Regions from separate parts of the Pseudomonas sp. LBUM1658 genome, predicted to be linked through region 2. Evidence: predicted binding sites of a transcription regulator. Region 2 holds the regulator's gene; the other holds the start of a gene.

Region 1 (3,815 bases), 1.8 Mb from region 2:
CAGTCATGAAAAAAAGTATCTACGCAGTTTTTCGTCTAGGCCATCGCGTCAATCACGGCGCGCAATAGCAGCTCCTGACTGAAGGGTTTGCTGAGTCTTGGCCAGCTGACGGCAATCTCCATCTGTTCGGCGTACCCGGTTGCCAGCAGTGCCAGCAGTGCCGGCAACTTCGGCCAGCGAGACTTGATGGTTTCAGCCAACTGGATTCCCGTCATATGCGGCATGGCCTGATCAGTAATGACCAGATCAATAGTATCGTCCTCGGAGATTATTTCCAGGGCCCGCGTTCCGGAGTCGGCGTACAACACCGTATGGCCCAGATCCTCCAGCATTGCGACGGCGCTGAGCAACACCAGCGGATCGTCATCCACCACCAGAATTCTGAACAGATCCATGGTTGATGGCTGGCTGGGTTTGAGCACCCTGGTTTTAACCGAAAGCTCGGAAACATCCGCCATCGGCAGCCATAATTCAACGGTGGTTCCACTGCCCTTCTTACTCTTGAGGATCAACCGTCCACCCGACTGTTCAGCCAGGCCTTGGACCATCGACAGCCCTAGCCCCGTGCCCTTGCCGATGCCCTTGGTGGTGAAAAACGGTTCCGCCGCCCGGGCCGTAAGCCGGCCGATCGACTCCATTTTCTGCGACTGGAATACCGCTTCACGAGCCTCTTCGAGCGCCCGTTGAGCTGCTACAGCGTCGGTAATGTCACGAGTGATTTTGGCGAAGCCAAGCAAGACTCCACGCTCGTCACGGATAACGTCGATCACCACATTGGCCCAGAACCGCGAACCATCCTTGCGCACACGCCACCCCTGGTTCTCGAAACGGCCATCGCGCAGGGCGATGTCCAGGGCCCTTTGCGGCTCGCCCTTTTCCCGATCCTCTTCACCGAAAAACATCGAATAGTGCTGGCCTATGACCTCGCTCGGCAGATAGCCCTTTATCCGTTGCGCGCCCAGATTCCAACTGCTGACCCGGCCTTCGGGGTCAAGCATATACAGCGCGTAGTCGGTGACGCCCTAAACCAGCATGCGAAATTGTTCTTCGCTCTGTTTGAGGGATTGTTCGGCAAGTTTGCGCTCAGTCAGGTCGCGGGTAACTTTGGCAAAACCCAACAGCTCGCCATTGGTCCCTCGGATCGGATCGATCACCACATGTGACCAGAAACGCCCGCCATCCTTGCGCACCCGCCAGCCTTCGCCCTCAAAACGGCCTGCGGTGGCAGCAGTCCGTAGTGCGCGCGCGGGTATTCCTGCCGCGCGGTCTTCTTCGGTATAGAAACGGGAAAAATGTTGCCCGAGAATCTCGGCCTCTTCATAGCCCTTGAAACGCCTGGCACCGGTGTTCCAGCTACTGACAAAGCCATCAGGATCAAGCATGTAAATGGCGTAATCGGTCACTGCGTCAATCAACAGGCGATATCGCCCTTCATCTGCCAGTGACGCATTCAATCGTTCTGTCTGCTTCATCACGCGACCCAATACCTGTGTGATGAGAGGGAGATTAGTCCAAAGAAACGCAATGACGTGAGCGGCAGGCATCTCTCACTGACCAGCGCTTAAAGGAGGCGCCCCAAGGGCCTTTCACAAAATCTTCACATCGAGAAGCCTAACTTGGTGGCTGCTCCTTCATGAACTCCTTTTTAAGCCCGCCCGCATGCGGGCTTTTTGTTGCCCTCAGGAAAATCGCGGGCTATCCAACGTTTCCGGGGGCAAATCCAGATTCGATCTGAATGGATCCAATTTACCCCAAAAACAAAGTTAACTATCTGATGAATGGGGATTTTTCCGCCTCACCTTTTTGCTCCCGGAGCCGATGTCACTTTACTGGCACCCCGGAGCAGATGGTAATGAGAAACAATCAGCCGATAACTAATCGTGAAGTTGCGCTTCATCCTCAACAAAAGCTCATTTCCACTACAGATGCTCGAGGAGTCATCACTTACTGCAATGACGCTTTCGTAGAGATCAGTGGTTTCGAGAAAAAGGACTTGATCGGCGCACCGCAGAACATTGTCCGCCATCCGGATGTACCGTCAGCGGTATTCGCGCATATGTGGGCCGCCCTGAAGCAAGGCAGTCCGTGGATGGGCATCGTCAAGAATCGCGCAAAAAGTGGCGACCATTACTGGGTCAATGCCTATGTGACGCCCATTTTCGACGGCAATAATATAGTCGGCTATGAGTCGGTGCGGGTCAAACCCACTGCTGAGCAAATTCGCCGCGCTGAAGCCTTGTACCTGCGCGTCAATCGGGGCAAGTCGGCCAGTCCTTCAGGAGACAAATGGCTGGCGGTGATTCAAGACTGGTTACCCTTCATTCTGGTCAGTCAGCTGAGCGGCCTGGTTTTCCTGTCGACAAGCTCCTGGTGGGGCTTCGCTGGTGCTGCGGCCGTATCGGTGCCGTTGGGATTGATTGGCTTGCATTGGCAAAAGAGCGGCACGATACGTCTGTTGGAGATGGTCGAGCCGTCTACCTCTGACCCATTGATAGCGCAAATGTACAGCGACGGCCGCGGCCCTCACGCTCGTCTGGAAACCTCGATTATCAGCCAGCAAGCTCGCCTGAAAACCTGCCTGACCCGGTTGCAGGACACAGCTGAACAGCTCAATGAGCTGGCGAGTAGATCCGACAGGCTGGCGGCCGACAGTTCCAAAGGCCTGGAGCGTCAACGCGTCGAAACCGAACAAGTGTCAGCCGCGGTCAACCAGATGGCTGCGACTACCCAGGAAGTCGCCAGCCACGTACAGCGCACCGCTGACGCCACCCAGGAAGCCAATGTGCTGACCGGACGTGGACGGGAAGTGGCCAGGGACACCCGCGAAGCCATTCAGCGACTGTCCGTGGTGGTCGGTGAAACCGGTCTGACGGTGGCACAGTTGGCCAAGGACAGTAATGAAATTGGCACCGTGGTCGATGTCATCAAGGGCATCGCCGACCAGACCAACCTGCTGGCACTGAACGCGGCGATCGAAGCGGCCCGAGCCGGTGAAATGGGGCGCGGCTTTGCCGTGGTGGCCGACGAGGTAAGGCAGTTGGCGCAACGCACAACGGAATCCACCACGCAAATCCACGGTCTGATCACCAAACTCCAGCAGTCATCCAACAACGCCGTGCAGATCATGGCCAGCGGTCATCGCCAGGCCGAGGAAGGGGTCGCCTGGGTACTGGAGGCTGACAAGGCGTTGGTCGGGATCAGTGAGGCAGTCGCCAATATCACCGATATGACAACCCAGATCGCCGCGGCCACCGAAGAGCAAACCGCCGTCGCAGAAGAAATCAGCCGCAATATCACCACCATTGCGCACCTGGCTGACCAGACCTCGGAACAATCCCTGCATTCGGCAGAACTGAGCAAGGAGCTCACCCGAACCGCTACCACCCAGTATTCGTTGGTCGAACGTTTCAATCGCTAGATTCGAGGTGGGTCGCATCCTGACAGCGAGGTGGTTGACACCTCGCGCGTTGATCAGGAATTACCACGCTGAGCGGCAAGTACCGCGGACAAGCGGTCAAGCAATATTAATCAGCCGTAGCAAGCGGCGAACATCATCCACTGACCGTAGCTTGATGGTCCATTCGCCATCAGTCTTGTCATTGACCTCGCCCATTTGCGCAGAGAGGGTTTTAAGCGAACAGTGTCCGGCCTTGAAAGCGGGCAGCCGGAAGTGAAACAGCAGCCAATCATGATAGGAGGCGAAGCTGAAGGGACAGTTGTCGTCCGCTACCGAAAAGATTCCAATGGTTCTATTCAGCTCAGCCTCTGGCATCGGGGCACAGCTATGCCCGTTCATGGTGGAAATTGCGCCAACC
Region 2 (3,815 bases):
GTATGGGTGCTCCTGATAGGTCGGCCTAAAATCCAAGGCTGGAAAGCAAATCGTCTACATCGTCCTGACCGGACACAACGTCTTCACGTTTATCGGCATGAATCTGCGGACCTTCACCCTGAGACAGATGTTTTTCTGGATCTTTTTCCGCGAGGATCGCTTCACGGTCATGTTCAATGCCGGCAAAACGGTCGACCTGACTGGCCATCAGCACCAATTTGAGCAGATTGCTTTCAACTTCCGTGACCAACTGAGTCACGCGCTTGATCACCTGACCGGTAAGGTCCTGGTAATCCTGCGCCAGCAGGATGTCGTTGAGATTGGCCGAGACGATACGATTCTGTTGCTCGCTGCGCGTCAGAAAACCGTCGACCCGCCGGGCCAGCTCACGGAACTCTTCGGCACCGATTTCGCGGCGCATGAAACGTCCCCAGTCGGCACTCAACGCCTGGGCGTCATTGGTCAGGCCGTTGACCAGCGGCGTGCTGTCCTCGACCAGATCCATGGTGCGATTGGCCGCAGCTTCGGTCAGCCTGACCACATAGGACAGGCGCTCAGTGGCATCCGTGATCTGTGAAACTTCCTTGGCTTGCGGCATGTTCGGGTCAATCTGAAAATTGACGATCGCACTATGCAGTTCGCGAGTGAGCTTGCCGACTTCCTGGTACAGGCCGCGATCACGGGTCTGGTTGAGCTCATGGATCAATTGCACAGCATCGCCGAATTGGCCTTTTTCAAGGCTGTCGACCAGCTCGCGGGCATGTTTTTTCAGGGTTAATTCAAAATCGCCCTGTGAAGTTTCGTAATGCTCCATAGCTCCCCCATGGCGAATTCCATCAACCGATGCGTTCGAAGATCTTTTCAATCTTGTCTTTCAACGCCTGGGCCGTGAAGGGTTTGACCACGTAGCCATTCACTCCGGCCTGAGCGGCCTCGATAATTTGCTCGCGCTTGGCTTCGGCCGTGACCATCAGCACCGGCAGGTGCTTGAGCTTTTCATCGGCACGCACGTGACGCAGCAGGTCGATACCGGTCATGCCGGGCATGTTCCAGTCGGTTACCAGAAAGTCGATGCTCCCACTGTTGAGGACCGGAATCGCGGTAGTACCGTCATCCGCCTCGACCGTGTTGGTGAACCCAAGGTCACGCAACAGGTTTTTAATGATCCGCCGCATTGTTGAGAAGTCATCAACGATGAGGATTTTCATGTTCTTGTCCAATTCGACCTCCAAGCAGTCTTAAAACGCGCCCAGCACCTGTACGCGCCATCGCTATCAATTCGGCGTAACACTCAACGGTTGTATGAAGCACAACGGGCCGTGACCGGTTCAGCAACAACGCCGTACCAGCCTCGTTCGCAGTGTCCCCACACTGCCTGTCAGCGCGCTCGCCACTCCCCCAAACGCCCCCGCAAGCGGGCCGCGCACTGGCTGTGTAACTGGCTGACCCGCGATTCGCTGACCCCCAGGACCTCACCGATTTCCTTGAGGTTCAGCTCTTCGTCGTAGTACAGCGCCAAGACCAGTCGCTCACGCTCCGGCAAATTGGCAATCGCGTCCGCCAACGCAGCCTGGAAACGCTCATCTTCCAGATCACGCGACGGCTCGAGATGAGCACTCGCGCCATCCTCATGCAGCCCTTCATGTTCGCCGTCCTGCAACAGATCGTCGAAACTGAACAGTCGGCTGCCCAAGGTATCGTTCAAAATCCCGTAATAATCGTCGAGACTCAATTGGAGTTCGGCCGCAACCTCATGATCTTTAGCGTCGCGACCGGTTTTAGCTTCAATTGAGCGAATGGCGTCACTGACCATCCGGGTATTGCGGTGTACCGAACGCGGCGCCCAGTCACCTTTACGCACCTCATCGAGCATCGCCCCACGAATACGGATACCGGCATAGGTCTCGAAACTCGCACCCTTGCTGGCGTCGTATTTGGTCGAGACCTCGAGCAGGCCGATCATCCCGGCCTGGATCAGATCCTCGACTTGCACACTGGCCGGCAGACGCGCCAGCAAGTGGTAGGCAATCCGCTTGACCAGCGGCGCATGACGCTCGATCAGCTCGTGCTGACTGTCACGTGCCGAGGCTTTGTAAAGGTTGTAGCCGCTGGATGTCATATGACGGGACCCGCTGTTTGATGCACCAGGCGCTCGACGAAAAACTCCAGGTGCCCGCGCGGATTGGCTGGCAACGGCCAGGTATCGACTTTCTGCGCGATGGCCTTGAATGCCAGCGAGCATTTGGAACGCGGGAACGCTTCGTAGACTGCACGCTGCTTTTGCACCGCCTTGCGCACGCATTCGTCGTAGGGCACCGCACCGACGTATTGTAAGGCGACGTCGAGGAAGCGATCAGTGACCTTGGTCAACTTGGCGAACAGGTTGCGCCCTTCCTGCGGGCTCTGCGCCATGTTGGCGAGAACCCGGAAACGGTTCATGCCGTAATCGCGATTGAGCAGTTTGATCAGCGCGTAGGCGTCGGTGATTGAAGTCGGTTCGTCGCAGACCACCAGCAATACTTCCTGGGCTGCCCGGACGAAACTGACCACCGACTCGCCAATCCCGGCGGCGGTGTCGATCACCAGCACGTCGAGGTTGTCGCCGATATCGCTGAAGGCCTGGATCAGCCCGGCATGCTGCGCCGGACTCAGGTGCACCATGCTCTGCGTGCCGGACGCCGCAGGAACGATGCGGATTCCGCCCGGCCCCTGCAGCAGCACATCGCGCAGTTCACAGCGCCCCTCGACCACATCGGCCAGAGTGCGTTTGGGTGTCAGTCCCAACAGAACGTCGACGTTCGCCAGCCCCAGATCGGCATCCAGCAGCATGACGCGCCGGCCGAGCTCTGCTAGAGCCAGGGACAAGTTCACTGACACGTTAGTTTTCCCGACGCCACCTTTGCCGCCGGTCACCGCGATCACCTGTACGGGATGCATGCTGCCCATGTTCGTTCTTTACCTTGTCTTACTTAGACGGAGGCCACATAACTGGCTGCGCGTTCCCATTGGAACAATGCATGGCAGACCATCGATGTAGGTACACTGCAATCTATTCATGATTACCTCAGCCGACCCGCTTGGTCGGACTGTGGTAGAGGTCAGCGAACATATCAGCCATGGCTTCTTCGCTGGGTTCTTCCTGCATCTGCACACTCACTGCGCGACTGACCAATTGATGGCGACGCGGCAAATGCAGATCATCCGGTATCCGCGGCCCATCGGTCAGATAGGCAACGGGTAACTGGTGACTGATCGCCAGGCTCAACACTTCGCCCAGACTCGCTGTTTCATCCAGTTTAGTCAGGATGCAGCCAGCCAGCCCGCAGCGTTTGTAACTGTGGTAAGCAGCGGTTAGAACCTGTTTCTGGCTAGTGGTTGCCAGGACCAGATAATTTTTTGACTTGATCCCGCGCCCGGCCAGGCTTTCCAGCTGCATGCGCAACGCCGGGTCGCTGGCTTGAAGGCCGGCGGTATCGATCAACACCACACGCTTGCGCAGCAGCGGATCGAGGGCCTGGGCCAGGGACTGGCCCGGGTCGAGGTGGGTCACCGGCACATTGAGGATGCGGCCCAGGGTCTTGAGTTGTTCCTGGGCACCAATCCGGTAGCTGTCCATGCTCACCAGCGCGATGTTCTGCGCGCCGTACTTGAGCACATAACGCGCCGCCAGCTTGGCCAGGGTGGTGGTCTTGCCCATGCCGGCGGGGCCGACCATGGCAATCACCCCGCCCTCTTCCAGCGGCTCGATTTCGGGTGTGGCAATCATCCGCGCCAGGTGCGCCAACAGCATGCGCCAGGCCTGACGAGGTTCTTCA

What was found. Region 2 encodes FliA, which starts transcription of late flagellar genes. Its sites were predicted from a motif close to CTAAAGTTTNNNNNNNNNNNGCCGNTAA; they were not measured.
Region 1: ACA064_RS14590 (methyl-accepting chemotaxis protein) is a predicted target of FliA. The motif match lies at 1,562-1,589, and genes of this name have one in related genera.

Annotation. Positions count from the first base shown of each region.
Region 1 is NZ_CP166798.1:3,175,668-3,179,482, reverse strand. It holds gene ACA064_RS14600 (response regulator) at 36-458, opposite strand; partial or broken gene ACA064_RS14595 (PAS domain S-box protein) at 465-1,472, opposite strand; gene ACA064_RS14590 (methyl-accepting chemotaxis protein) at 1,853-3,418, shown strand; gene ACA064_RS14585 (hypothetical protein) at 3,515-3,815, opposite strand, start outside.
Region 2 is NZ_CP166798.1:4,965,417-4,969,231, forward strand. It holds gene ACA064_RS22790 (protein phosphatase CheZ) at 26-814, opposite strand; gene ACA064_RS22795 (chemotaxis response regulator CheY) at 837-1,208, opposite strand; gene fliA (RNA polymerase sigma factor FliA) at 1,379-2,119, opposite strand; gene fleN (flagellar synthesis regulator FleN) at 2,116-2,946, opposite strand; gene flhF (flagellar biosynthesis GTPase FlhF) at 3,065-3,815, opposite strand, start outside.